2 regions of the Sinanaerobacter sp. ZZT-01 genome follow, and region 2 is predicted to be linked to the other one. Evidence: riboswitches for the same ligand, from Rfam matches in the RefSeq annotation. Region 2 holds a riboswitch; the other holds the start of a gene.
What was found. Region 2 has a riboswitch for glycine ahead of gcvT (glycine cleavage system aminomethyltransferase GcvT). Riboswitches for the same ligand answer to the same signal wherever they lie in the genome.

Region 1 (8,248 bases), 1.2 Mb from region 2:
CCAAATTGACACCACCGGTAGGCATGATTGCTACATGCGGCAGTGGTCCTCTAACGGATTTTACGAAATTAGGACCATAAGCATCACCCGGGAATAATTTGATGATGTCGGCGCCTGCCTCAAGAGCCTTTACCATTTCCGTGGTTGTCATGCAGCCGGGCATATATGGAATTTGGTAACGGTTGCATAGCTTGGCTGTATCCAAATCAAACGTCGGACTAACGATAAATTCAGAACCGGCAAGAATTGCAATTCTTGCGGTTTCACTATCAAGCACGGTTCCGGCACCAAGTATTAAATTTTCAGATGCTAATGACTTTTTTAAATGCTTAATGACTTGATCTGCACCTGGTACGGTAAAAGTAATCTCAATTGCTGAAATACCTCCAGCCATACATGCCAGAGCTGTTTTTTCCGCTTTTTCAGCATCTTCTGCGCGGACTACAGCCACCAAACCAACTTCACTAATCTTTAACAAGGTATTTATTTTACGAATCATGTTACACCATCCTTTTTGGTTTCGTATTATGAAACTGAGTTTCATAAATTATATCAAATTCATATTATAAAAACAATAGGAATTCAAATAAAAGATAATTTTGAGATATTCGATAAAATTTTAATTCTAAATTCCAATACTGTTTTTAACTTCTTTGTAAAGTATTGTAGAATATATCATTTGTGACAACACTAAAAGGTTCAATCTTACAAAGATGAGGTGGAAATTACACAATCAACGTTGAATTTTGATTTTCAATGAAATCAGATCATATTTTTGCAATTTAAAATTATGGTGCTATAATAATAAAGTTGAATATTCATTTTGCAATTTTGCGATTTTCAAATAATAAAATTCTGATCGGAAACAAGGGAAAAGTTATGTGGAATAGAGAAATATGGTTACAAAAGATTCGAAAAGTAGAAATAGATAAAAAGAGGCTAGGGGCATTTTGTATGATTAGCATCTTGTTATTGACAGGAATTGTTTTGGTATTCCACGATTATCAATGGTATAGTACGCCAATTGTAAAAATAACAACGGCAGAAGATCATAAATATAATGAAGCGGAAGGATACCATGGAGAAAAAGAGACTTATTATGAACAAGCAATAACCGGGATTGTGATGAATGGAACTTACAAAGGACAGGAAATACAATTGAAGAATAGCTATTCATACTCGCAAGTCCATGATGAAAAATATAAAAAGGGAGATGAAGTTTTTATTCAAATGAAGCAAGGCGGTAGCTCTGCTGTCACGGGCTTAATTTTAGGATTAAAAAGAGACAAATACTTAGCAATACTTTTTTCAGTCTTAATTTTAATTATATTATTGACAGCGAAGGAGAAAGGCCTCTTTGTCGTGCTTTCACTGTTAGCTAATATTTCAGTATTTTGGTATGCGCTGTATTTGTATGAAGAGGGAAAAAATATATGGTCTTTGAGCATTGCAATGGTGCTATGCTTTACCATCTTGTCATTGCTGCTGATCAGCGGGTTCAATAAGAAAACGTGGGCGGCGGTTTTATCTACGCTGATTTGTGTATGGATTATGATGCTTCTTTTAAAAATAGTAATGCAGCATACGAGTGGAGTAGATTATACCTTTATGGAATACGTTACCAGTCCGAGTGATTTGCCGGAAATATTCCTGTCACAAATTTTACTTGGAGGGCTGGGGGCCATAATGGATGTATCCATTACCATGTCAGCTACGATTAATGAATTGCTTATGCGGGATAATCATATAACCGTTAAAAATTTAATCCGATCCGGAAGAGAGCTGGGACATGATATTATGGGAACAATGATCAATGTTATGCTATTCACCTATATCTGTGGATCCATTCCTCTGATTATACTAAAGATGAAAAATGAAATAAATCTGCGGACCATTGTAATGATCCATATGCCGTTTGAAGTGTATCGCTTTTTAGTCGGAAGTATCGGAATCCTTTTAGCGATACCGGTTGCTCTTCTCATTTCATTTCTATTATTAAAACGATGGAGGACAGCAGTATGATTGAATTATTGGTTTTGATATTGGTTGCATTGCTTGTTTTAATCGGCGGAGAGCGTGGTCTGTTTACAATGATTTCGCTTATTTGGAATTTATTTGTATTAGCAGTTCTATTTGTTCTTATGACATGGGGATTGAATCCGTTAGTACTCACTTTTATTGGCTGCCTTTTGATTTGCAGCGGCACTTTGTTTTATCAAAATGGGAAAAATGCAAAGACAATTTCTTCATTTGTATCCGTAGTTATCATTATGCTGATTTTATTTTTTTTCATTTATGTGATGGCATATCAATCACATACAGGCGGGTTGAATGAACTGATGAAGAATGACGATATGATTTTTTATTTGTCTACGGATATTCATATCAATATGGGAAGTATTGGTGTAGCGATGATTCTGATTGGATTAATGGGGGCAATTATAGATACATCGATAGCCGTCTCTTCCGGCGTTTATGAGGTATACAACAATAACCGGCATTTAAACGGAAAGGAGCTCATGAAATCGGGTATGAGCATCGGAGGAGATATTTTAGGAACTACGGTGAACACCCTATACTTTGCATACATTGGAGAAGCTTTGACGTTATTTGTCTTGTTTAAAAATTTTCACTATACTCTGTCAGAGATTATCAATTCAAAGGCATTCTTTCAAGAAGTGATCTGTATTGTTTTCAGTGCCATTGGCTGTGTTGCAATTATTCCGGTAACTGCGGCGGTTATCTCTTATCTATTGACAAATGCAGATAAATTTAAGAGATATTTAGACGAGGATGAACTGTTCATAGAAAAAAAATAAGGATGCATGCCAAAGTAAGCATGCATCCGGATCTCTTGTTAATATTGTTTTTATTTTTCGTTAAAGTCGACCCAATCCTTGGCTTCCTTTACATCATCCTCAGATGGAATTGCTTCTTTTGATTCCGGCTCTTGCTCATATTCGTCAGCGAGAGGAAATGTTTTAAACTTTTCCATGACATCCACTCCTTTCATTTTGAATGTTATATAGTATTTCCGAGGATGCTAGAGTTTATGCTATGGTGAAAATACTGGATAGAGCTATCTTATAGGTATATACTTATATAAATAAAAAATAGTTTGAATGATTTTAAAAGGGAAAAAATTGAATATAAATTATAATGAAAAATAAATATCAGTAATAGAATTTTTTGGAGAGAAGAAATGAAATTTGAAATAATTAAAGGAGATATTACAAAACAGAAGGTGGATGCCATCGTGAATGCGGCCAATTGTTCTCTACTGGGAGGAGGCGGTGTGGATGGAGCCATTCACCGCGCAGCCGGAAAAGAACTATTGGAAGAATGTAGAAAGCTTCATGGTTGTGAAACGGGGCAGGCGAAGATAACAAAAGCCTACCAGCTGCCTGCCAGCTATGTAATCCATACACCCGGACCGATTTACAGAGGTGGCAAGCAAAACGAGGCTGAACTTCTTGCAAGCTGTTACCGCTCCTGCATTGCAATAGCTGAGCAGTATCAATGCAGGATTGTCGCATTTCCATCTATTAGTACCGGAGTATATGCGTATCCGATTTCCGAAGCTGCTGAAATTGCAGTTCAAACTATCATGAAGGAAGCGGAAAAGAGTGAATGGATTGAGCAGGTAATTATGGTTTGCTTCAGTGATTCGGTGAAATGTGCTTACGATCAGGCATTACATACTTACAGAGAAAGGCGGAAATAGCAGAATTTTTGAAAAAATAGTTGAAAAATAACAGAAAATATGATATTTTATTGTACGTCGATGCCAGTTTTTTATGGTATCTCGATTCTCTGGAGAGTCTCGTAAGGGCGCCGAAGGTGTACGGCAGATTGAAAACCACGTCTGCTTATCTCTCAGGCAAAAGGACAGAGTGAATTAGTCAATAAAACTATTCTATCTATTGTCTTTTCTCTAGAAAGTCGAACAATTTTGTTTCGGCTTTTTTTTGTTGCATTTTGTGAATGCAAAAATTTTCTATTAAGAGAGGAATGATAACGTGTTTGAAAAAATGAATGATGCCATTGAGTGGTTTGATGGCTTGGTATGGGGTGTACCGCTTATTGTATTTATTTTAGCGGTCGGAATCTATCTAACGATTCGGTTAGGACTTTTGCAGATTGTTCATCTGCCGAAAGCACTCAAGTTTATGGTAAAAAATGAAGAGGGCGGAATCGGTGAAGTGACCAGCTTCGGAGCATTATGTACAGCTTTGTCTGCTACAATCGGTACCGGAAATATTGTTGGTGTAGCGACTGCATTAGTAGAAGGCGGGCCGGGTGCGCTATTTTGGATGTGGCTGGCAGCTTTTTTTGGTATGGCAACAAAGTATGCAGAAGGGTTGCTTGCGATCAAATACCGAAAGATTGATGCAGACGGGCATGTCTTAGGAGGTCCGTTTTATTACATTGAAAATGGAATGGGAGTGCAATGGAGATGGCTTGCAAAAATATTTGCTTTCTTTGGTGCAGGAGTTGGTTTACTAGGAATCGGCACATTTACACAAGTCAACGGAATCGCATCGGCTGTAAACAATTTTTTTGATCCGAATAATGAGTGGACGATGGTTCTTTTTAATCGAGAATACTCTTGGACGGTGTTGACAGCCGGTATTATTTTGACGCTTTGCGTTGGATTGGTTGTAATCGGAGGAATCAAGAGGATTGCAAGTGTTTCACAAATTATTGTGCCATTTATGGCAGTGATTTACGTAATGGCAAGTATTTTGATATTAGTAGTCAATTATAAAGCGATACCAGCCGCTTTTACAGAGATCATACAAGGAGCCTTTGGGATAAAAGCCATGGCAGGAGGGGCGATGGGATCCATGATTATCGCCATGCAAAAAGGAGTTGCACGGGGTATCTTCTCCAACGAAGCTGGTCTTGGAAGCGCGCCAATTGCAGCTGCGGCGGCACAGACAAAAAATCCGGTACGGCAGGGTTTGGTATCTATGACAGGAACTTTTATTGATACGATTATTGTATGTACGATGACTGGACTTTGTATCGTAATCACAGGGTCTTGGAATATTGGATTGAAGGGAGTTTCTGTCACGACAAATGCGTTTCAGTCTGGACTTCCGTTTCATCCGCAGATCGCTTCTTTTCTGCTGATGGCATGTCTTGTTTTCTTTGCCTTTACAACGATTTTAGGCTGGAATTACTATGGAGAACGCTGCTTGGAATACTTATCAGATGGAAATAAGAAAATGGTTATGTCTTATCGCTGGCTTTACATATTAGCGATTTTTATCGGGCCATTTATGACGATTGAAGCAGTATGGAACATTGCCGACATCTTTAACGGATTGATGGCATTTCCAAATCTAATTGCAATTTTAGCGCTTAGCGGTGTCATCGTTAGTGAGACTAAAAAATATATGAAGGAATTATAAAAGATTCTAAAATTTTATTAAAATATAAATGCGGCAAGTGGGAAGGTTAAAAAACTTTTCTCAACTGTCGCATTTATAGTTTGACAATACAAAATCATGGTGCTAAAATAAACAATAGTTAGCACTAGCTAACTTCGTGTGAAATCGATTCGTGTAAATCTATTGAATTTTTAGTGGGCTTTTTTTGTTAAAAAGTTAGATTTAACTAACAATTCGGGAGGTGGCTTATTTGAAGACATAAAAATATTTAATGGCATCATGCATAAAAATACGTATCTGTAACAACAGCAATAAACAACAATAGTTATAGTTAAATTGGAAGAATTTTATAAAATATTAAAAGAAAGCGAGAGTGATAATTGGTGCAAAGATTTATAAGAAATGCAGGAACCGTATTTCTGACTTTTGCAATGATAATAAATAGTACAATGCCAGTTATGGCATTGGGCGACGAACTTTCCGCTGATACAGAAGCTGTAGATGTTCAGGTTTATAATGAAGAGAATGGAACGGATATAAACAATGAATCCGATGCAGAAGAGAGTATAGCGACGAAGGATGAAGCCAAAGCAGAGGACAGTATAGAAGCAGAGGATAAAGCCAAAGCAGAGGACAGTATAGAAGCGGAGGACGTATCCGATGCAAAGGGCAATATAGATACAGATAATGAAGAAAATAAATCAGATGTTAATAATGATATAGATCAATCGGATCAAATAAATAATTTGAGTTCAGAAGTGGAAAGCGAACTGGAGGTACCTTCTTTTTTGAATGCATCAGAGGATTTCACAATAGAGGATGGTATTTTGCTTGCTTATACAGGGACGGACACAGAAGTTGTAATTCCGGAAGGCGTTTTGGTAATTGGTGATGGAAGTAGAACGATTTTTACTAATAACTCTGCCGTGACAGCTGTAACCATTTCTGATTCTGTGACAGAAATTGCGGACAAAGCTTTTTATGCTTGTACTGAGCTTACAGAAATCAACTTTTCCGACAAAATTAATTTACAAAAAATAGGAAAATCAGCCTTTTTTAATACAAGGCTTACTTCTTTAGTAATCCCCGAAGGGGTAACAGAAATTGGTGATTCCGCACTTTATGGAAGTACATTGCAAGCAATATCCCTTCCGGCCACTTTGGAAAAATTAGGGGATACTTCGGTTTATTATGCATTTGCTTCAACCAGCGGAACAGCACCGAAATCTTCGTTCAAAGTGGAGATTGCGCAGGAAAATCGTGTTTACAGTGAAAAAAACGGCGCCGTGTATGATAAAGAAGAAGAAACGCTGTTTTATTATCCATCCGGAATAACAGGGAGTTATGAAATTTCAGATGGCACAAAAATAATTGCACCTTATGCTTTTCGCAGTTCCGCATTACAGCAGGTGGTGATTGCTGATTCCGTGGAGGAGATCGGAGAAAATGCTTTCAGCGGGGCGCAAGTGACCAGTATCTCAATACCAGGTTCTGTCAAGCAAATTGGGAAAAATGCATTTTATAGTGCGAAAATGGGTACAGTCAATCTTAATGAAGGGCTTCAAATTATCGAGCAATATGCTTTTGGGGGAGGCCATTTTACCTCTCTGACGATTCCCAAAACAGTTACAGCAATCGGAAGCGGTGCGTTTGAAGATTTTGGAGGGGAAATCCGAATCTTAAATGCAGAAACAAATTTGGGAAGCGGGTTTATAGAATATTATAAAAACATTACTGTCTATGGATTGGAAAATTCTACAGCGCAAACGTATGTATCGGAACTTGCGGCAGAAAAAGGAGATCGCTGTAAAGTGAAGTTTGAGTTGCTGCAAGAAGAGACCGAAACAGAAGTTCAAAGTGTTTCGTTGGATAAAAACACATTATCTCTTTCTGTAGGGAATACGGAAACGCTTACGGGAAGCGTTTCACCGTTGAATGCCACGAATCCATCCTTGACGTGGAATGTATCCGATGAGACGATTGTAACGGTAGACCAAAGAGGAATCGTAAAAGCCGTTGCAGAAGGAAGCGCAATCGTTCAAGCGACTTCAGTAAACGGCCTTTTCGATCAGTGCGAGGTTATTGTGACCGCAGCATCTGATTTTGTGATCCAAGATAATGTTTTGGTTTCCTATACCGGAAGTGAAGAAAGCATTACGATACCCGACAGTGTTACGATAATCGGAAATGGAACGGATGCGGTATTTGGAAACGATTCTAAGGTTGTTTCCGTAACCATTCCGGGTTCCGTAACAAAGATTTCAGATAAGGCGTTTTATTACGCAAACACCCTTAAAGAAATCAATTTTTCTTCCGAGAAGAATTTGAAAGAAATCGGCGCATCTTCCTTTCAATTAGCGACTGCTCTTAAAGAAATTGAAATTCCAGAAGGGGTGACAGAAATTGGAACACAGGCGTTTGTTGGTACTCACAGCTTGACGAGTGTTTCACTGCCGGCTACACTAGTCAGATTCGGTGCTGAAAATGACCGCTTTGATGCAGCTTTTATTTATGCCGCTTCAAAAGGTCATGATACATTAACTGAAATTAATGTAGCGGAAGGAAATCCGGTATATGCTTCAAAAAATGGAGTCGTTTATTCTGCAGACGGGAAAAATTTGCTGTTCTGCCCTCACGCTAGAATGGGAAGCTTAACAGTTGCAGAGGGTACGGAGAGAATCGCTCCTTACGCAATGGCAAAAGGAAAGATTCAACAGGTGATTTTGCCATATTCACTTTTGAAAATTGATGATTCTGCTTTTTATGAAACAAAGCTCATGTCTATTACGATTCCAGGCTCCGTAAAAAGCATTGGAAAGCTTGGATTTTTTAATGCACAAATACGAAGCATT
Region 2 (8,248 bases):
GAACGAAGTATGTAGAAATTTCAGATATTCAGATATAAAGGCTTATAAATATTAAATACTATAATGTTTTATTTCATAGGTTTAGAAAAAAAATAACGGGGTAAGAAAAGCATATTAGGAGAATAATAAAAAGGATGACACAAAAGAGGAAGAAAAAGATTGCATTGCTATGCAGTGCAGTTGTTTTGATTATGAGTTTGCTCGGTGGCTGTGCAACCTTTGAAAACTTTGAACAAGGTTTCATTGCAAAGAAAACAGAGGATGTGGTTCGATTTGGGATATACCAGCCTTTATCCGGAACAGATAAAGAGTCTGCAGAAATGGAAATAAGAGGAATTGAACTTGCCCATAAATTATTTCCGCAGGCACTGGGTAAAGAGGTGGAATTGATTTACGCAGATAATAAATCAGATGTGTTTGCTGCTGAAGCTGCAGCAAAAGAATTGGTTGAAAAACGTGTGGCACTGGTCTTGGGAAGCTATGGGAATGCATTGAGTTTGGTAGGAAGTGATATTTTTAAAGAAGCAAAGCTTCCGGCAATCGCTGTGACTTGTACAAATCCCTTAGTAACAAGCAGCGAATTCTATTTCAGAACCTGCTTTGTGGATTCCTTTCAGGGGAATGCAGCTGCAAAATTTGTAAAGGAAAACTTGGCTGCAACGAAAGCAATCGTTATGAAGCAGACGGATAATGATTATTCAGCAGCGATGTCTAAAATGTTTTCAGATAAATTAGTAGCACTTACAGAAGATCCAAATGCGATTGTAAATACGTTGGAATTTAAAAAAGGTGATACAGATTATTCAGCTCAATTGGATGAAATTTTAATGTCAGGAGTTCCTATTGTTTATCTGCCTTGTACAGAAGAAGAAGGCATTGCAATTTTGAAGCAAGCAAAAGAGAAAGGCGTTACAGCAACTTTTGTTGGGACGGATAAATGGGATACCGACACATTTTTGGAAAAGGGAGGACAGGCAGTGGAGGGAGCCGCTTTTACAACCCTCTTTGATGCAGGCTCTTCTCTGACGGAGATGAGTACCCTCTTTTTAGAAGAATATCAAAAGGAATATGGAATAGAAGAAAAACCAGAAAGTGCAGTAGCTTTGGGTTTTGATGCTTATTTATTGGCTGTCAATGCATTAAATAATGCAGGAACAGCACTCGATGGCGAAGCAATTCGCGACCAGCTTTTTAAAACCAAAGAATTTCAAGGCACAACCGGAAGCATTTCGTTGAATGCATCGGGTGATCCGATTAAGTCGGTTGTGATTGAAGCGGTTGAAAATGGTGCGTTTGTGCATAAATACACAGCTGAACCTACATGGGGACAGTGAGAAAGAAAGGAAATACAATGGAAGAAAAAATTATAGCTGCGTTAGATAATATTAGACCGTTTTTACAAAGAGACGGTGGAGATGTGGAGTTTGTTGAACTGACAGAAGACAACGTTGTAAAGGTTAAATTGCAAGGACACTGTGCTGGCTGCCCTCATGCACAGATGACGATTAAGCAAGGAATCGAACGTTTATTAAAAGAGCAGTATCCGGAGATCACTGCGGTAGAAAGCGTTTAGAAACTGAAAATGACATTAGAAAAGGGGAAAAGACGGCGAGCTAAAAGACAGCGAGCTAAAAGACGTTTATTTTTTGGGGGCACAATCGGGATCATAATTTTTGCAGCGGGAATGTTTCTATTCCCGCTACTTTCACATAATGGATTGGATACGGTATTGGAACCGAAGTCTTCGATAGAAGAACCGGTTGAATTGAAGATTTCCTGCGTAGGTGACATCATGGTGCATAAATCGCAATTGCAAGCACAGTATGATACAAACTCAAATACGTACGATTTCACGAATAATTTTCAATATATAAAAGATTACATAGAAAGTGCAGATCTTGCACTTTGCAATGTGGAAACAACATTTCGCGGCGAACCATATTCAGGGTATCCTTTATTCAGCGCACCGGAGACTCTGGCTAATGCTTTGAAAGATTCGGGATTTGATGTTGCCATTACTGCAAATAATCATATGATGGATACGGGTTTTTCCGGTATGCAAAAAACCATTGAAGTTTTAAGGGATGCCGGATTCGTAACGGCTGGATCGAGAAAAGAAGGTGAAGCAAGGTATGCAACGATTGATGCAAAAAATGTAAAGGTTGCAGTGATGGCTTATACTTACGAGACACCGAGTCAGAACGGACAGACAATGATTAACGGAAACCCCTTAAATGCACAGGCGGAGACTCTGATCAATCACTTTAACTATGATACGTTAGATGAAGATTTGCAGAACCTTTCAAATGACATTCAAAATGCGAAAAAAGGAGGCGCAGAAATCATCATTTGTTATTTCCATTGGGGAGAAGAATACCAGCGGTCGCCGAATGATTGGCAACAATACATTGCCCAAAAAGCCGCGAATATGGGAGCTGATATTATCTTTGCATCCCATCCACATGTTCTTCAGGGCATGGAGATTTTGGAAAACACAGATACAGGGAAAAGGGTTCCTGTTTTTTATTCCATGGGGAATTTAATTTCGAATCAAAGAACAGAGACCCTAAACAACCGCTACACGGAGCAAGGGATGATTGCAACGGTAAAACTCTCCTATATGAAAAGTACTGGTGAAGTACTGAACATTTCACAGGAAGTGATGCCGACATGGGTAGATAAGTACAGCGAAAATGGGAAATTAGTATACAGCATTGTACCTCTTGACGAAAATTTGGAGAACAATCCGGCGTTAAAGAGTTCGGGACATTTGACTCGTGCGAGACAAGCCTTAGACGACGTTAACGCATTGCTTGCAAATTAAAGGAGGTGCGTAACGTAAAATGGATACGCCTGCGTATGACTTAAAAGAACAAGAGCCTACTTTGTCAGAGATTCAGCAGAAAATAGAAGAGAATGAAGCAGAAATGATTCAAACACTGCAAGAGCTGATTGCGATAAAGAGCGTAGAAGAACCGGAAACTGAGGAATTTCCTTTTGGAGAAGGTGTGCATCAGGCCTTGCATTACATATTGAAGAAGGCAGAAAGCGATGGATTTCGGACACGAAATGTAGATGAATTCGGAGCGCATATTGAGTTTGGCGGAACGCAGTATCAGGATCAGAAGAAAGAAACAGAAGTAGAAACGATAGGAATCCTTACACATTTGGATGTTGTACCAGAGGGGGACGGATGGAAAGGCGAACCTTATTCGGGAGAGATCACGGATGGGAAGATTTTTGGAAGAGGGAGCAGCGATGATAAGGGACCTTTAATCGCTGCTTATTTCGCGATGCGAGCTCTTCGGGATGTTGGATATGAGCCGCAGAAAAAGGTACGTTTGATTTTGGGTTTAGATGAAGAAACCAATTGGAGGGGAATGGAGTATTATTTAAAAAAAGTGCCCCCTGTTGATTTCGGATTTGCACCAGATGCGAAGTTCCCTGTGATACACGGAGAAATGGGACTCCTCGTGTTTGAAATAGCAAAGAAAATAAACAAATCTGTTACAAAAGGAATCGTTTTTCGAGGAATGAGCGGTGGACTGGCAGCCAATGTAGTTGCAGATCAGGCAAGATTATTGCTGCGAAGTGATTCATATGACGCGATAAAAGAGAAATTAGCTCAATTCAAGGAAGAGACTGGCTATGATTTAACAGCACGTCAGCGTGGCAAAAGTTTAGAGATCGAAGCAAAAGGGAAAACAGCACATGGTGCGGAACCTTGGAAGGGATTAAATGCCATTTCTGTTTTAATGGCTTTTGCAAAACATATATCATTCACAAATGAGGATGTTAACGATTTTATCGAATTTTATAATAACCATATTGCATGGGAAACGGACGGAGCTTCTTTTGGGTGCGGGCTGTCCGATGAAATCTCTGGCAATTTGATTTTAAATGTCGGTATGCTTAAGGTTGATGAAGGAGCAGCACGCCTTTTAATCAATGTCCGCTATCCGTTGACTGTGACAGAGGAAGCAGTGTTTAGAGGGATGGAGGAAATTCTTGAAGCCTACAATTTAGGACTTATTAAGAAAGAGCATAAATTGCCATTGTATCGACCTGTCGATGATGCTCTGGTACAAACTTTGATGCAGGTCTATCAAAAACATACGGGCGATAAGAAAAACAAACCAATTGTAATCGGAGGTGCAACTTTTGCACGTGCGATGCCGAATACTGTTGCATTTGGTGCACTGTTTCCGGAAGAAGAAAATCGTATGCATCAAAAAGACGAATCAATCTCTTTGGATTCTTTAAAAAAAGCAGCTTCTATCTATGCTGAGGCAATTTTTCGACTGGCAGATGCGAAAAAATATAGTGAAAAGAAATAAATAGGAAGATTATAAAGGTTAAATAAGAATAGCATATTTGAAATTATAAGTTTATTTAAGCTTATAATTTTTTCTTTGTAATTTTTTAAAAAAATAAGAGATTAGATAAAAAACAGTCGATGAAAGAATCAAGATTGTAAATAGAAAAATGATATAGATAATAACAAATTAAGAGGTAAGTAAAATGATACAAAAGACAAAACACACTGGTTATGGTATGATATTTTTGGCAGGAAGCTTATGGGGAACGATTGGTTTATTTGCGAGCTTGTTACACGGTATGGGTGCAGCTTCATCTCTGATTGCATTTTTACGTTTATTTATAGGGTTTTTGGTTTTAATTCCGATTATGTTAAAAATGGGTGGAATGAAATTATTCTCTATTGATAAAAAGAGTTTGTTTTTTTGCTTTTTAATGGGGATTTTCTCACAGGCGCTGTATAACTTTTTCTATACAGAAGCACTTGAAAGTATTGGAATGGTTACCGCTAGCATGCTGCTTTACATGGCTCCAATTTTCGTTTGTGTAATGGCTGTAATTTTTTTCAAAGAAAATATGGGGAGCGAGAAAGTAATTGCAGTAGCGGTAAATGTAATCGGATGTGCATTGGTTGTGACCGGAGGAAATATTTCAGCGTTGAACTTATCCGGATACGGAATTTTTGCAGGAATCATGGCTGCATTTTTATATGCATTGATGACGGTTTTTGCAAAAAAACTATCTGGAACTTGTGAACCTGTGACTATTATATTCTACAGCTTTCTTTTTGGATGGGTTGCAATGGCATTGATCGGACATCCATGGCAGCATCTTGCTCTTTTATTGGATTGGAAATTTGCATTTACAGCACTGGCCTATGGATTGATTCCTACGGTAGGTGCATATCTTTTTTATATAAAGGGACTTTCTACAGGACTTGAAGCATCAAAAGTGTCAATGATTGCGTCTGTAGAAACGATTGTTGGTGCATTAATCGGAGTCTTATTTTTAAATGAAACAACAGGGCTTATTAAAGTATTGGGCGTTTCATTTGTATTAACATCCCTTCTGATAATGGAATTTCCCAAAGATACATCGTTATCACCTGATCTGAAAGATAGGATAGAGAAAGGAATGGTAAATTGAAAATTGTAGATTTAACCCATGTGATCAAAGAAGATATGCCAGTGTATCCGGGGACAGAGGGACCATCTTTGATTTCGGCAAATACTTATGAAGAGGACGGATTCAAAGAAACCATCCTGCATATGTATTCGCATACCGGAACCCATATGGATGCGCCTGCACATGTAAAGCCTGATGGGAAGACTCTTGACGCATTTCATGCTTCGCAGTTTGTAGGAAAAGCGGTTGTGATAGACTGTCATGACTTGTCTGAGGGAGGGCGAGTGGATATGTCTTATATCAACAAGCAGAAGAAAGAAGTGGATGAATCGGATTTTGTTCTTTTTTCTTCAGGATGGAGCCGTTACTGGGGCACGGATAACTATTATGGCGATTTTCCGGTTCCAGATCAGGAAGTACTGCAATATCTTGTGGATACACAGAAAAAAGGGATTGGCATGGATGCGATATCCATTGAACCAATTTCTGAAGAGACACTGCCTCACCATCACTTGGTGCTTGGCAGCGGTATGGTAATTATTGAAAACCTAACGAATTTGGAACAACTGGGGAATGAAGTCTTTACACTGGCGGTACTGCCTTTAAAGTGGAAAGACGCAGATGGAGCTCCAATTCGTGCCGTCGGCATTTTGGAAAAATAAGAGGAAAAATATGTTTACTTTTATATTGACAGTGCAGTGGAATTTGATTATGATGAAACTAATTAAATAATCGGATGAAGGATGTGGGAGACGTTGCAGATTATATGCAAGGCCGAAGGTGTAATTGCGAAAAACTCTCAGGCAAAAGTACCGCATCTGGACGAAACTCTGGGGAGTTTCAGCGGTATCGATAGACTGCCGTTGAACACCGAAGAAGCAACTCAGAAATGGGGAATCTTTCAGGTCAGTGGACAGAGACGTATTGAAAATTTTTTCAATACGTCTTTTTTTTATCAAATGAGAAGAAAAGCTTCTAAGCCCCTATTCGATAAGAGGAGAAGTGGAGAAGACTCGAAAGACATGTCTGATTGTTCAGTAAGAAAAATGAAGGATAAGTAGAAATGATTTAGAGATTTTTATAAGAGAGAGGAGCGTATGATGGAACGAAAAACGCCATTGTATCATTGTCACACAGAATGCGGAGGAAAAATGGTGCCATTTGCAGGATTTTTACTTCCGGTTCAATATAAGAGTGGTGTGATCACAGAACATAATGCTGTGCGGACAAAAGCCGGATTGTTTGATGTTTCGCACATGGGAGAGCTGATGCTTTCCGGTACAGATGCTTTTGAAAACATGCAAAAAATCTTGACCAACGATTTTACAAATATGGAGGTTGGACAGTGCCGTTATACACTGCTATGCAACGAATCGGGCGGCATTGTAGATGATCTGTTGGTATACAAAATGCAAACAGACCAATATTTACTTGTAGTAAATGCGGCAAATGCTGAAAAAGATGAAAAATGGATCGAAGAACATCTTTTCGGAGCGGTACAGTTTGAGAACCGATCAGAAGAGACGGCACAAATTGCCTTGCAGGGGCCTCTTTCTTTACAGATATTAAAGAAGCTTTGCAGCGAAGAGCGCCTTCCGCAAAAATATTACACCTTTAAAAAAGAAGTTCCTGTAGGAGGCATTTCCTGCTTGATTTCAAAGACCGGATATACCGGAGAAGACGGCTATGAATTATACTGCAATGCAGAAGATGCAGTAAAGCTGTGGAATCAGATATTAGAAGCAGGTGAGGCAGATGGTTTGATCTGCTGTGGATTGGGAGCAAGAGACACCCTGCGCCTAGAGGCAGCAATGCCTTTATATGGACATGAAATGAATGATGAGATTACTCCATTTGAGGCAGGTTTGGATTTTGCAGTAAAGATGAAAAAAAATGATTTTATCGGAAAATCGGCATTGCAGGAAAAAGGAGAAAGAACCCGTATGCGTGTCGGACTAAAAATTTTAGGAAGAGGGATTGCACGAGAAGAATGCGCTGTGTTCTTTGAGAACAAAAAAATTGGAACGACAACTTCCGGTACACACTGCCCGTATTTGAATGCGCCTTATGCAATGGCACTTTTGGATCGAGAGCATATAAAGCCGGGTACTCTTGTTCAGGTGGAAGTTCGCGGACGAATGCTTGAAGCGGAAATCGTGGAGTTACCCTTTTATAAAAAAGGTCAGGATCGTAAATAGGAATGGATGGGGACAATCGTCATAGCCCTTATCAAATGGTTAAAAGAGGAGGATATAAAGATGGAATTTAAAAAGGATCGCAGTTATTCAAAGTCACATGAATGGGTTAGAGAACTTGTTGCGGATGAAGTGGAAATTGGTATCAGCGATTTTGCACAGGACGCTTTAGGCGACATCGTCTTCGTAAACCTACCGGAAGCGGGGGATGAGGTAGAGATCGGAACACCTTTTTGCGATGTGGAATCCGTGAAAGCGGTTTCTGATATTTACAGTCCGGTAGACGGGATCGTGAGTGAAGTGAATGAAGAGCTGCTTGATAATCCGGCGCAAATCAATGAACAGCCTTTTGAGTCATGGCTGATTCGAGTAAAGAAGATTGCAAAGCGTGAAGAGTTACTCTCTGCGGAGGAATACGAAGCATTGGTAAAAGAGGAGGCATGACAATGGCAAGTTATGTTCCATCTACAATAAAAGAAAGAGAAGAGATGCTAAAGGCATGCGGTGTTGAGTCAGTAGATGCCTTTTTTGAGCAGATACCGTATGAACTAAAACGAAAGGAACCACTCAATTTACCGGAGGGGCAAAGCGAGATGGAAGTGAGCCTGACA

Region 1: another riboswitch for glycine. It lies ahead of U5921_RS10120 (alanine/glycine:cation symporter family protein); the one in region 2 lies ahead of gcvT (glycine cleavage system aminomethyltransferase GcvT).

Annotation. Positions count from the first base shown of each region.
Region 1 covers NZ_CP141728.1:2,100,612-2,108,859, forward strand. The annotation lists gene U5921_RS10095 (bifunctional 2-keto-4-hydroxyglutarate aldolase/2-keto-3-deoxy-6-phosphogluconate aldolase) at 1-499, opposite strand, end outside; gene U5921_RS10100 (YibE/F family protein) at 955-2,022, shown strand; gene U5921_RS10105 (YibE/F family protein) at 2,019-2,819, shown strand; gene U5921_RS10110 (CDIF630_02480 family spore surface protein) at 2,870-2,995, opposite strand; gene U5921_RS10115 (O-acetyl-ADP-ribose deacetylase) at 3,203-3,724, shown strand; glycine riboswitch at 3,804-3,902, shown strand; gene U5921_RS10120 (alanine/glycine:cation symporter family protein) at 4,032-5,417, shown strand; gene U5921_RS10125 (leucine-rich repeat protein) at 5,780-8,248, shown strand, end outside.
Region 2 covers NZ_CP141728.1:939,716-947,963, reverse strand. The annotation lists gene U5921_RS04710 (ABC transporter substrate-binding protein) at 135-1,334, shown strand; gene U5921_RS04705 (NifU family protein) at 1,352-1,573, shown strand; gene U5921_RS04700 (CapA family protein) at 1,583-2,824, shown strand; gene pepV (dipeptidase PepV) at 2,844-4,337, shown strand; gene U5921_RS04690 (DMT family transporter) at 4,522-5,463, shown strand; gene U5921_RS04685 (cyclase family protein) at 5,460-6,104, shown strand; glycine riboswitch at 6,179-6,267, shown strand; gene gcvT (glycine cleavage system aminomethyltransferase GcvT) at 6,540-7,640, shown strand; gene gcvH (glycine cleavage system protein GcvH) at 7,701-8,081, shown strand; gene gcvPA (aminomethyl-transferring glycine dehydrogenase subunit GcvPA) at 8,084-8,248, shown strand, end outside.